3 regions of the Arthrobacter sp. NQ4 genome follow, and region 1 is predicted to be linked to each of the others. Evidence: riboswitches for the same ligand, from Rfam matches in the RefSeq annotation. Region 1 holds a riboswitch; each other region holds the start of a gene.

What was found. Region 1 has a riboswitch for cyclic di-AMP ahead of PUN51_RS16785 (C40 family peptidase). Riboswitches for the same ligand answer to the same signal wherever they lie in the genome.
Region 2: it holds a riboswitch for cyclic di-AMP, as region 1 does, so the genes downstream of both, PUN51_RS05715 (C40 family peptidase) here and PUN51_RS16785 (C40 family peptidase) in region 1, are expected to answer to the same signal.
Region 3: it holds a riboswitch for cyclic di-AMP, as region 1 does, so the genes downstream of both, PUN51_RS15905 (glycoside hydrolase family 16 protein) here and PUN51_RS16785 (C40 family peptidase) in region 1, are expected to answer to the same signal.

Annotation. Positions count from the first base shown of each region.
Region 1 covers NZ_JARETC010000011.1:86,460-90,717, reverse strand. Annotated here, with positions in the region: gene PUN51_RS16795 (metal-dependent transcriptional regulator) at 1-197, shown strand, start outside; cyclic di-AMP (ydaO/yuaA leader) riboswitch at 335-546, shown strand; gene PUN51_RS16790 (M23 family metallopeptidase) at 557-1,378, shown strand; cyclic di-AMP (ydaO/yuaA leader) riboswitch at 1,507-1,686, shown strand; gene PUN51_RS16785 (C40 family peptidase) at 1,757-2,437, shown strand; gene PUN51_RS16780 (NlpC/P60 family protein) at 2,602-3,366, shown strand; gene PUN51_RS16775 (HNH endonuclease) at 3,632-4,132, shown strand; gene mobA (molybdenum cofactor guanylyltransferase) at 4,179-4,258, shown strand, end outside.
Region 2 covers NZ_JARETC010000002.1:408,527-412,784, reverse strand. Annotated here, with positions in the region: gene PUN51_RS05720 (protein adenylyltransferase SelO) at 1-1,104, shown strand, start outside; gene PUN51_RS05715 (C40 family peptidase) at 1,213-2,058, opposite strand; cyclic di-AMP (ydaO/yuaA leader) riboswitch at 2,062-2,233, opposite strand; gene PUN51_RS05710 (coiled-coil domain-containing protein) at 2,486-3,841, shown strand; gene PUN51_RS05705 (TraR/DksA family transcriptional regulator) at 3,863-4,222, shown strand; gene PUN51_RS05700 (DNA alkylation repair protein) at 4,219-4,258, shown strand, end outside.
Region 3 covers NZ_JARETC010000010.1:48,916-53,173, reverse strand. Annotated here, with positions in the region: gene PUN51_RS15910 (glycosyltransferase) at 1-761, opposite strand, end outside; gene PUN51_RS15905 (glycoside hydrolase family 16 protein) at 883-1,986, opposite strand; cyclic di-AMP (ydaO/yuaA leader) riboswitch at 1,990-2,141, opposite strand; gene rpsF (30S ribosomal protein S6) at 2,531-2,836, shown strand; gene PUN51_RS15895 (single-stranded DNA-binding protein) at 2,909-3,484, shown strand; gene rpsR (30S ribosomal protein S18) at 3,610-3,849, shown strand; gene rplI (50S ribosomal protein L9) at 3,867-4,258, shown strand, end outside.

The sequences.
Region 1 (4,258 bases):
GCCGGCTGGCCGAACCCATCCAGGTGGAGCCCGAACTGCTGGCGCAGCTGGACGAAGGCGGGATCCGGCCCGGCGCCGCCGTTGCGCTGGAACGCGTGGGAGATTACATCTCCGTGCGGGTGTCCGGAATCGAAGGGGCACTGGAGCTGCCGCCCGAGGTTGCCGCGCATGTTTTTGTCGCCGTCACCCAGCCCTGAGCCGCGCCTCATACCCCGGCGAAGCGCTTCCACGCAAAGATAACGGAATTGTTACCTAGGGTCTTAAGGCCCTATAGTGGAACCAATCGTTGATACTTAAGCGTTACCCGATCCGGAGCCGAGCTCTGCCAGCGGATCGGGTGCATGAGTCGTTACTGGCAGAGGCGGGGGAACCACAATTGGCAGCGGGGGACTGCCTTGGGGTGAAGTCCGTCAGCAGCAAGCCTCTCCAGTGAAGGATTCTTCCGGGAATACCCCTGTGCAGAAGCTTGCCCATGACGGGCCGGGTCTTTGATCTCTCTGACCCGAATCCGACAGCTAACTCCGCAGGCTTTTCCAGAGAGGAACCCTTCTTGACCATGCAGACCTCCCGGGGCCGCCGCCGCGCGGCAGGCCCCCCTTCGGCACCCCGGGTTGTCGAAGATGTCGCAGCGGAGCGCCCCCGCGATCTGCATCGTGACGCGCGCCGCCGCCGGGGTCCGTTCCGGCAGGTGACGGAGTTTGCCGCCGCCAGCGGCATTGGCCAGAAAGCCGGAATCGCCCTGGCCGCCACCGGCCTGGTGCTGACGGTCACGGTGCCCGCCACCAGCCCCGTCATGGCCACCGATGCCGCCGGCAACGCGCCACTGGCAGCCTCCGCCGTCAGTCCGCAGCCCCAGATTTCCGCTGATATTGGCGCCCAGATCGACTTCAGCCGTTCGGCAGTGGTGACCCAGGCCGACCCCGACGGGAAGCTGAAGCAGCTCCTGAGCGCCCAGTCCGCCGGCTCCGTCACCCGGGCAGCCTCGGCCGGCACCCTGGCCGCACCGCTGGCATCCCTCACCACCGCGTCGCCCTTTGGCTACCGGGTGAGCCCCATCACCGGCGGCTCCGGAGACTTCCACCGCGGCCAGGACTTCGTGGCGCAGTGCGGAACGTCCGTCCTGGCGGCCGCGACCGGCACCGTGACCTTCGCAGGCTGGCACCAGTACGGCGGTGGGAACCGGGTGGTCATCGACCACGGCAACGGGCTGGAGACCACCTACAACCACCTGTCGTCGTTCAACGTCAAGGTGGGACAGACCGTCTCCCGCGGCGAGGTCGTGGCGCTCAGCGGCACCACGGGCGCATCCACCGGCTGCCACCTGCACTTTGAGGTCCAGGTCAACGGCGAAGTGGTCGATCCCATGGGCTGGCTGTAACCGAATGAGTGTGCACTCTCAGATCGCAGCGACCTGCCGTGACCTGAATGTGACATTGAAACAAAACTGCTGTACCGTCTAACTCGCGTCAACTTTTCCGAAGTTGACGCTCTTGAGTGGATTGCCTAACTCTGCCACCGCTCAAGGTCCGTTCGCATTTCATCGTCTGGCAGGGGCGGGGGAACCAATTTTGGCCTTCATTTCCTGAAGGCCTTGGGGTTAAGTCATGAGCTTCCCAGGAAGCAGAGTGGCCGGGTGACTCCCATCCGAATCCGACAGCTCACCTCGCAGGCATTGGGAGAGGCTACCTTCGTGTCTTCACGCCATCATTCTGCGCGCCACCGTGCGCAAACGGTTCGCACCAACCCCCTGGACGCCGTGTCCAAGGCCGTCAGTGCAAATGCCGGGACCGTAGGCCGCCAGGCTGCCGTTGTGGCAGCCGCATCGGGCCTTATCCTGAGCATGGGCCTGCCCGCCACCGCAGCTGACACCACCGCCGGTGTCTCCGCATCCACCGAGTCCGGTTCGGCCCAGATGGCCCTCGCCGTCACCGCCGCCCCCACGGCTACGGTTTCCTTCGAGCGTCCCGCCGTCAAGACCACCGCAGCTCCGAAGGTGGAAGCGGTGCGTCCCCAGTCCACCGCCCCGGCCGTGCGCGACGCCGCTGCCACCGCAGGCCAGGACGCGGCCCCTGCCGCCAAGGCTGCCGAGACTGTCTCCGCCGCAACCTCCGGTATTGCAGCAATCGCCTACACCGGCATCGGCCACTCCTACGTCTGGGGCGGCACCAGCCCCGTTACCGGCTGGGACTGCTCCGGGTTCGTCCAGTGGGTCTACGCCCAGGCCGGCATCAGCATCCCCCGCACCAACGCGTGGAACATCATGACCCCCACCTCCACCCCGCAGCCGGGCGACCTTGTGGTCCAGAACGGCGGCGCGCACGTGGGCATCTACGTCGGCAACGGCATGATGGTCAGCGCACTCAACCCTTCCCAGGGCACGCTGCTCCACTCGCCTGCAGCCACCGGTACCTCGTCGTACTACCACCTCAACAAGTAGTTCTTGGGCTTCACGCTCCAAGGGCTATTTCTTTGCCCAAAGCTTTTTCGCTAGAAACCACATCCCCGTTCGGGATGCGCCGGCGTACCCCCAAGATGCCGGCGCATCCAGCTTCCCTTTGCCTGCTTACACGCGGTTCGAAGGAAAAACGAAAGAGAGAACTGATGACGACTCGTGCTACCGCACGGCACCGCGCCGAGGTCACCAAAACCAACTCGATCTCTGTCATTGCCAAAGCTGTCAGCGACAACGCCGGTGGCATGGGCCGCCAGGCTGCTGTCATCGCTGCTGCTTCCGGCCTGGTCCTGACCAGCGGCATTGCGGCCAACGCTGCCGACACCAACGTCAAGCGCGATTCCGCTCCCGCATCCCAGATGGAAGTTGAATCCGTCGTCGACGCCCCGATCTCCGCGGCTTCCACCATTGCCATCAGCTACGAGAAGCCTGCCGTTACCACCACGCCGGCTCCCGTCGCCGAGCCTGAGCCCGAGGTTCAGGTACAGGAAGCTGCACCTGCCGCCCAGCCGGCTGCTCCCAAGGTCACCGCCAAGGTTGCCACGGCTGCCGCTCCGGCCGCCCCTGCAGCCCAGGCTTCGGCCAGCGGCAAGGGTGCTGCCATCCTGTCCGCAGCCTACGCGCAGCTCGGTGTCATGCAGGACTGCACCATGCTGGTGACCAACTCCCTGGCCGCCGTGGGCATCCACTTCCACGACTGGCCGGCCGGTTACCTGTCCCTGGGCCGCACCGTGAGTGCAGCCGAAGCGCAGCCGGGCGACCTTATCTACTACGCCAACGGCGGCTCGGGCATGGCCCACATCGCTGTGTACGCCGGCAACGGCATGGCCGTCCACGGTGGCTACAACGGAAACCAGACCGTGGTCTTCAGCGCGAACGTGGGTTCCGGCCCCGTCTTCATCCGCGTCAACTAAGCATTCCAGTGGCGGCCTGATCCAGCGCAGGCCGCGAATTGGGCAAGGGACCCCCGCCACCAGGCGGGGGTCCCTTGCGCTTTAGCGGGCTTCTCAAGTGGAGCCCTTGCCTTTCCCGTCTTCGGACCCGATTAGGCTCCGGGGCGGCGATTACCTGATTCTGCATTTCTTTGTTTACTCTTGTGATGTCGATCCATAGCCCGGACATGCCGGGGGCAGCCGGCCCTCGTGCCCCTGACGGGTGCGGCCGTGAAGAGGTAAGTGCATGCGCACTCTCGTTCTGAATGCTGGATATGAACCGCTGGCGGTTATCACTTTCCGCCGGGCGCTGGTGCTTGTGCTCACGGGCAAGGCAAGCGTGGTGGCCGAAGGGGATGACCCGGTGGTAGGGCCCACCGACGTCCTGGGCCGCCCTTCCGTGATCCTCCTCAACCGCTACATCCGGCCCCGGTACAACCACTCGACGGCAGTCAGCCGCAGGGGTGTGCTCCGGCGCGACGGACATAAATGTGCCTACTGCGGCAAGGCGGCGCACACAATCGACCACGTTCACCCGAAGTCCCGGGGCGGTGCCGATTCATGGGAGAACCTTGTGGCCGCCTGCCTGCGGTGCAACAACGTCAAGGGCGACCACACTCCCGCGGAAATGGGCTGGACCCTTCGGTTCGTGCCCGAGCCGCCGCACGGAACGATCTGGCAGATCAAGGAACTGGAGAAGCCGACGCCGGCGTGGGATCCGTTCCTGCTCCCGGAGCGCGCCGCCTGACGCCCTCGCGCTGCCCGGCAGCCCAGCTGATCGCTAGGCTGGGGGAGTGCAAAAGAGCATGTTGGTTTTCGACGCCCTGATCCTCGCCGGGGGACGGTCATCCCGGCTGGGCGGGGTACCCAAGCA
Region 2 (4,258 bases), on a different contig from region 1:
ACGCCCTTCGCCCGCGCGGGGGACGGCCGTGCCGTGGTCGGGCCCATGCTGCGTGAGTACATAGTCAGTGAGGCCATGCACGCACTGCACATTCCCACCACCCGTTCACTCGCCGTCGTGGCCACCGGCCGGCAGGTCCGGCGCGATGACATGCTGCCCGGTGCCGTCCTGGCGCGGGTTGCGGGCAGCCATTTGCGCGTCGGCAGCTTCCAGTACGCCCGCGCCACCGAAAATATGGACCTCCTGAAGCGGCTGGCGGACCACGCCATCGGCAGGCACTACCCCCTCGCGGCGGATGCCGACAACCCTTACCTTGCGCTGTTCGCGGCGGTCGTCTCCGCCCAGGCGGAGCTGGTGGCCCGGTGGATGCTCGTTGGCTTCGTACACGGGGTCATGAACACGGACAACATGACCATCTCCGGGGAAACCATCGACTACGGCCCGTGCGCGTTCATGGATGCCTTCAACCCGGCCGCCGTTTACAGTTCCATTGACGTCGGCGGACGCTATGCCTATGCCAACCAGCCTGTCCTGGCCGAATGGAACCTGGCCCGGCTCGCCGAGGCCATGCTGCCGCTGATTGACAAGGACCAGGAGAAGGCCGTGGCCCCGGCAGTGGAGGTCCTGGGCAGTTTCCGGGGCCACTACAGCCAGGCATGGACCCGCGGGATTACGGCCAAGCTGGGACTGGACAGCGTCGATGAAAACGGCGCCGGGGCCCTGGTGGATGATGTCCTCGACCTTCTTAAGGACGGACCCGTGGACTACACCCTGTTCTTCCGCAACCTGGGCAAAGCGGCCCGCGGGGACCTTCGTCCCGTGCGCGGCATGGTCCTCGACCTGGCCGCCCTCGATGCCTGGCTGGACCGGTGGCAGGCGCTGCAACCTGACCCGGAGCTGATGGACAGCGTGAACCCGGCCTACATTCCGCGGAACCACCTGGTGGAAGAGGCGCTGTCCGCTGCCACCGCCGGAAACCTGGCTCCACTGCAGCAACTGCTGGAGGCGGTCAGCGCCCCCTTCACCGAGCGGCCCGGCCTGGAACGCTACCTGCAGGGGGCGCCCGACGACTTCGGCAGCTACATGACCTTCTGCGGCACCTGACCGCAGCGGGCCGCGGGGGCAAAACGACAGGAGGGTGGCAACCGGTATTCCCGGCTGCCACCCTCCTGCTTCGTCCGGGGCCGCCAAGGGCACCGGACAGTGCGAAGACTAGGCTACGCGCACAGCGGAGTAGCCGCCGAGCCAGCTGATGGAGTGCACCTGCGTGTCGAAGCCGTTGACGCCGCCGCTGACAACCTGGCCGTTGCCTGCGTAAACGCCCACGTGGCCGGAGGTGATGATCAGGTCGCCGGGGGCGGGAGCGCCTACAACGGTGCCGTACTGGAAGAACTGGGTGGGGGCCAGGTCGCCCACGGACTTGCCGACGGAACGCAGCGCCTTCTCGACCATGGCGGTGCAATCCTGCTTGACGCCCAGCTGGCCGTAGGCCGAGGCGAGGATCGCTGCGCCGGAGCCGGTGCCGGTGGTTGATGCCACGGGGGTTGCCGAGGCGTAAGACATGTTCATGCCGGTGTTCGCCGGAGCGGTGGCGGCTGCGGCCTGCACGGGTGCTGCTGCAGGGGCCGGCGCCGGGGCTGCGGTGTAGCCTGCGCCCGGAATCTGGATCTGGTCGCCCGGGTAGATGATCGAGGACAGTCCCAGGCCGTTGGCGGACAGCACGTCATTGAGGCTGACGCCGTAGGCTGAAGCGATGGCGCCAAGGGTGTCGCCGGAAACGACGGTGTGGACGTTGCCTGCTGCTGCAGCGGGGGCTGCGGCCGGGGCAGCGGGTGCCGAGGTGGCCTGGACGCTGGTCTGCTCAGTGGTGTCCGGGCCGGATACACCTGCATGGGCCGGGGCGCCGACTCCGAAGGCAATGCCGGACGCTGCAGCAACGGCGAGCGCCGGGCGGCCCAGCGAGCGGGCTTGGGATTTTGCTGTTACGGCGAGGCCCTCGAGCACAATGGAGCGGGCCGGAGTCGCGCGGTGACGGGCTGAAATGGAATTTTTTGACACGGTTGATCGCCTCTCCCATGCCTGCGGGGTGAGCTGTCGGGTTCGGGCTGGAGATACCCGGCCGGAAGCGGCTCCGCGGTAGGCGGAAGCGCATTCGACTTAACCCCTAGGCCACAATATGGCCGTGGAAACTTGGTTCCCCCGTCCCTGCCAACTGGAGCGGTTGGATCCCATGATCAGCGGCAGGGCTCGGCATGCTGACGGGAATGTCCCGTCTGAGAGGGACACCAGTCGACCATAACCCAGGTGCATCGCAATTGTCACATTTGGATAACATACGAGGTTCTTCTCTCGCATTGCGCAAACGTCTGGACATTCCAGGGCGTTCCTGAGCGGACCTCTGCTGATACTTTTCCTGTTGAGCACGGTAACAATGTGGAAACAGCAGCCTGCGTTGCGCGGGAATCCGGCGGTAAGCTTCCGGACTATGCCCCTGTTCGTGACCATCGCGAGGCTCCCTTGGCAGGGAGGCCTCCTGGCCCTTGCCCTGGCCGCAGGCACCATGCTGCCGGCGGCGGCCGACGAGCCGCCACCGCCCGGCGGGTATCCCTCCTGGGCGGACGTGCAGGAGGCGAAATCGTCCGAAGCGGCAAAAGCCGCAGAAATCGCCACCATTAATGGACTCCTGACGGACCTTGAGGCGGATTCGGAGGCAGCAGGCGGGATGGCCGTGCGCTCGGCCGCCGACTATGCCGCCGCAGACGCCGCGCTGCAGGCAGCCACCTCCCGCCTGGATACCCTGTCCGCCCACGCTGCCCGTGCCAACGCGGAGCTGGCCCGGCACCGGAAGGACATCGGTGCCCTGGCCGTCCAGTCCTACAAGACCGGCGGTACCAATGCAGGATTCTTCGTCGCGCTGGACGCCCTGGAAACCAACAGCGTCCAGGGGCTCAACCTGGTCAAGCTCGTGGGCGACAAGACTGCCACCCTGGTCGCCAATGCTGCCGCCGCCGAAAAGACGGCCACCGCCCTCACCGAACAGGAAAAAGCCGCCAGGAGCGAGCGGGAACGCCTGTCCGGGGAAGCGAAAGCAAAACTGGACGCCGCACGTTCCGCCCAGGATTCGCTGGCCCGGCGCGTCGCAGAGGAGCAGCGGCACGGCAGCGAGCTGACCGCCCAGCTCGCCACCCTGAAAGGTACGACGGCGGCCATGGAGGGTGAGTACCGCCAGGGCCAGGCCGCACTGGCCGCCTACGAGGCGGCCCAGGCGGCCAAACGTGCCGCCGCTGAGGAGCAGGCCCGCGGGCAGGCGGAGGCTGCAGCCAGGGCGGCCGCAGTGGCAGCCCGGCAGCCAAAGGCGCCCGCACCCGCTGCCGACCCTGGCCAGGCCAATCCGGCCCAACCCGGTCCGGCCCCCGGCGCCGTCAGCAATCCCGGCGTCAGCAACCCCGGCCCTCCCGCTCCGGAAGACCCGGCACCGGCCCCGCCAAGCCCTCCCGCCGTCGTCGTGCCTTCTGTTCCCGGCGGTGCGGTGAACGACCCCGCCGGGGCCAAAAGCTACGCGTCCGGACGCCTGCCCGCCTACGGGTGGGGCCAGGACCAGTTCCTGTGCCTGGCCCAGCTGTGGACCAAGGAGTCCAACTGGCTGACCACCGCCACCAACGCCTATTCCGGAGCCTATGGGATTCCGCAGGCCCTGCCCCCGGGGAAGTACGCCAGCGCCGGCGGTGACTGGCTCACCAGCTACCGCACCCAGATCGAATGGGGCCTGGGCTACATCCGCGACCGCTACGGTTCCCCGTGCGCGGCCTGGAACCACTCCGTATCCCTGAACTGGTACTGACTGACGCGTTAGGCTGTCAACATGCCAGATTTCGAACGGTTCCGTGCGCTGCTCGAAGAGGAGCGGGCGCGGCGCCTGGCACTATTGCCGGCGCTGCGGGCGGACATCGAGGCAGCAAACTCGGCGCGCCAGGATTCCAACGTCGACGACGAGCACGATCCCGAGGGTGCCACCATCGCCTTCGAACTCTCACAGGCCTCCGCGCTCCTGAAACAGAGTTCGGCGGGCCTGGACCAGATTGAGGCGGCCCTTGCCCGGCTGGCGGCGGGGACCTATGGCACCTGCGCCGTCTGCGGGGAGCCCATCGCCGAGGGCAGGCTGGAAGCCCGCCCCTGGACCCCGTACTGCATCCGGCATGCGGCGTCCGGGCGCGGGCGGTGACCGGCACGGCGGACGTTGTGTCCGCGGCGGCGGATT
Region 3 (4,258 bases), on a different contig from region 1:
GTGGGGCGCCGCCCTGCGATGACGAAGCGGGCGTCCGGGACCTCCCGCCACACGAGCGGCGCGATCCTGTTGACCAGTACCGTGGCGCTGTCCACGTTCGGCGCGTAGTTCAGGCTGCCTGCGAAGCACACCACGGGGGCTTGCCGCTCCCGGCGGGGACCGGTGGCCACCGCCGTGCCGTTGGGGATGCTCGTGACCGGCCTGCCCAGCGTGGCGGACCAGGCCGCTGCGTCCTGGGCTCCGACGGTCAGGAGCCTGGCCCGGGGCGGCAGCTGACGTTCAGCTCGGGCTGCCAATTGTTCGCGCAGCCGGTAGGCGGGTCGGAAGGTACGGGCGATGGCGGTGTCCATGCCGGCCCGGATGGACCAAGGGTCCACTGTCTGCAGCACCAGGGGACCGGTGACGCAGTGGGACAGGAAGAGGGCATGGGGGCCATGGATCAGGGTGGCGTCCCGGCTTGCGGACAACCGGGCCGCGGCGGCGCGGGCGGAGGGGGTGGACCGCCGATGTTTTCCTAATCCGGTGAGCCCGCCCATGGAGCGGGCAAAGGCCGAAAGTTCCTCGCGCGGGGCCAGTTCGTACACGGTATCGCAGCGGTTCCTGATGTCTGCCGGAACCGGAACAGGACCCGAGAAAGTCAGCAGCGTGACGGCAACGGCAGGGGCGAGGTGCAGGATCACTTCGTACGGGATCATCGAGCTTCCATCCCCCAGTTCCGGATCCCGGTTGGGCACGCTTTCCGTCACGTACAGGAGCTTCATTGCAAGAGTGTACTGGATCACACCGTCCCCGGAGGGTTGCTTTAGGCAACCTTGAGGGAAGCCGAAAAAGGGCGACGGCGGGAGGTCCCGCCGTCGCCCTTTCACCTGGGTGCGTGGCCTGCTACTGCCAGGCGCGCACGTAGTCCACCATCATCTGGGACGGCGCGCCGTAGGCCGGGTTCGTGGAGGAGGCGCCGACATTCAGCACGATGTACTGCGGGGCATTTCCGTCGTCGGTGGGGTAGGACTTGACCTTGACGCCGTCGAAGTACACGTCAGAGGAGTTTGCCATCCGGTGCAGGCCAAAGGTGTGGTACTCGTTGGCCCAGTTGCCGCCCACGCCGCCCTGGTTGTGGGAGCCGGAACCGGAGTGGTAGTTCACGGTCATCTTGGCCTGCAGGACCTCGGCGATGTCATTTTCGCCGGTGGCCGGCCACGACTGTCCGGTGGTCCAGAAGGCAGGCCAGTTGTAGAGGCCGTTGGCGTTGCCAGGGAACTTGATCCTGGCCTCGACGTAGCCGGTGGTGAACTGGAAGCCGGTCCCCGCCCCGCCCTTCGGGTTGGTGGATACCAGTCCGCCGGAGGTGGATGAGCTGAGCCCCAGGGCCAGGTTTCCGTTGGCCACGGAGACGTTCGCCGGGCTGGTGGAGACCTTGTTCATGGTTCCGCAACCGGGGGAGAACCAGCAGCCGGACCACTTCGCGGTGTCCAGTCCGGCCCCGTTGAACTCGTCGGCGAAGGTCATGGTCCAGTTCCCCGGGACCCCGGCGGGCGCAGGCGTCCCGGTGCTGGCCAGCTGTGCCGCCGCGGGCGCCACAGCGATGGGTGCTTCGGAGGGAGGGGCAGGGGCAGCGGGTGCCGGTACTGCTGCGGGGGCAGGTGCCGGTGCCTCTGCCGGCGAAGGAGCGGCGGCAGGAGCGGCCTCGACTGCCGGGACTGGCGTTGGAGCGGGGACCGGAATGTCCGGAGTTTGGGTGGGTGCGGCGCTGCCGGCATCCCCTGCACTCGCCACCCGCGCCACGTCAGCGGTTCCGTCACCGTGGGTCAGGCCCAGGCCAAGGGAACCTGCTCCGAGGAGTGCTGCGGCAAGACCGGCGGCAAGGGGCCAGCCGCGGAGCGCCCGGGCCGGAGCACCGGACTTGAAGGCCGGGGATGTCCAGGTGTGATCTGTCTCATTTTGATAACGGTGCGCTCGTTTGGCGCTGCCTTTGCGGGGTGCGGGCATGGGGATGCTACCTCTCGTCGCCTGCGGAGTTAGCTGTCGGGTTCGAATGAGGGCATTCGGCCGCGTGCTGCGGCTTCACCCCAAGGGCAGGCGCGTTGCCGTGCCCGGGACGCTTGGGTCCCCCGCCTCTGCCTGGAATCTGGTGATAATCACGGACGCGGCAGAGTTGGGCGGCATCCGGGACTGGAGCCGGCTGGGGGCGGCCCCCGGACGACCGTACACGAAAAGGGTCTGCGAATCACAATTAGGTAACGGACCTCACCTGCGTTGGCGTGGCGCTCCCCTGTCGGTAAAAGTGCATTGGTATGGGCGCCAGTGACGGCAGGGTTTTCCACATGGCTGAACCTGCGGCTGCTGCCCACCTCCACCGGGGCTAGCCTTGGGTCAAGCGCGAATCGCCTATCGGGTCCAAATGCACTAAGATATTGAAGTCTGTGCTGCGTCCTGCCTCCGTTCCGGCGGCAAGGCATTGCATGGAATCGCAAATGAACCTCCTGTTACGGAAATGCCGTAACCGCTTAGCCCAAAGGAGGTGGGTTCACATATGCGTCCTTACGAATTGATGGTAATCATCGACCCCGAGGTCGAAGAGCGTACCGTTGAGCCGTCGCTTCAGAAGTTCCTGAACGTCATCACCAACGATGGTGGAACCATCGAAAAGGTTGACATCTGGGGCCGTCGCCGTCTGGCTTACGACATCAAGAAGAAGTCCGAAGGTATCTACGCCGTGGTGAACTTCACCGCCAAGCCGGAGACCGCCAAGGAACTTGACCGCCAGCTGTCTCTTAACGAGACCATCATGCGCACCAAGATCACCCGCCCCGAAGAGCAGAAGGTTGTTGCTGAGTAATTCAGCACCGTCTTCATTCTTTACCCCGCAGGAAACGCACTCTTCACCCAGGATCGAACAAGGAGGCAGTAGATGGCAGGCGAGACCACCATTACGGTCATCGGTAACCTCACCAATGACCCGGAATTGCGGTTCACACCGTCCGGTTCGGCAGTAGCGAACTTCACCATCGCTTCCACCCCCCGCACCTTTGATCGCCAGTCCAACGAGTGGAAGGACGGGGAAACCCTGTTCCTCCGCGCTGCCGTATGGCGTGAAGCAGCCGAGAACGTCGCCGAATCCCTGACCAAGGGCATGCGCGTCATCGTGACCGGCCGCCTGAAGAGCCGTTCCTACGAAACAAAAGAAGGCGAAAAGCGCACCGTTATCGAGCTTGAGGTCGACGAAATCGGCCCCAGCCTGCGCTACGCCAATGCCAAGGTCAACCGCACCCAGCGCTCCGGCGGACAGGGTGGCGGCGGCTTCGGCGGCGGCAACAGCGGCGGTGGCTTCGGAGGAGGCAACTCTGGTGGAAACCAGGGCGGCAACTCCGGTGGAGGTTGGGGCGGCGGCAACCAGCAGGCTGCACAGGACGATCCCTGGGCTACGCCCGGTGTCTCCAACGCAGGCGGCTGGGGCAACGGCCCCGATTCCGAACCTCCCTTCTAAAACCCAAATAACGGCCCGGCGCCGGGACTGCCCGGGTGCGCCACGCACCCAAGGCACTGCCGCCGTCGGACCACCACCATCCCGTGGATCAATATCCACGGGCTCCCTAGAATAGGAGCTCCACGATGGCTAAGGCTGAACTCCGTAAGCCCAAACCAAAGTCCAACCCCTTGAAGGCCGCTGACATCACTGTCATCGACTACAAGGACGTAGCATTGCTGCGCAAGTTCATCTCCGACCGCGGAAAGATCCGCGCCCGTCGCGTCACTGGCGTCACGGTGCAGGAACAGCGCAAGATCGCCCAGGCAATCAAGAACGCCCGCGAAGTTGCTCTGCTGCCTTACTCCGGCGCTGGCCGCGGCTAAGGAAGGGATTAACTAACATGGCAAAGCTCATTCTGACCCACGAAGTCACCGGTCTCGGTGCTGCCGGCGATGTTGTCGAGGTCAAGGACGGTTACGCACGTAACTACCTGCTGCCCCGCAACTTCGCCCTGACCTGGTCGAAGGGTGGCGAGAAGCAGGTTGAGTCCATCAAGGCTGCCCGCGCCGCCCGCGAGCACGCTTCCCTGGAAGATGCTCAGAAGCAGGCCGCTGCACTGTCCGCCAAGCCGGTCAAGCTCGTCGTCAAGGCCGGCGAGTCCGGCCGCCTGTTCGGCACCGTTAAGCAGGGCGACGTCGCCGACGCTGTTGAGGCCGCTGGCCTTGGCAAGATCGACAAGCGCAAGGTTGAACTGCCCGCACACATCAAGTCGGTCGGTTCCTACCAGGCCAA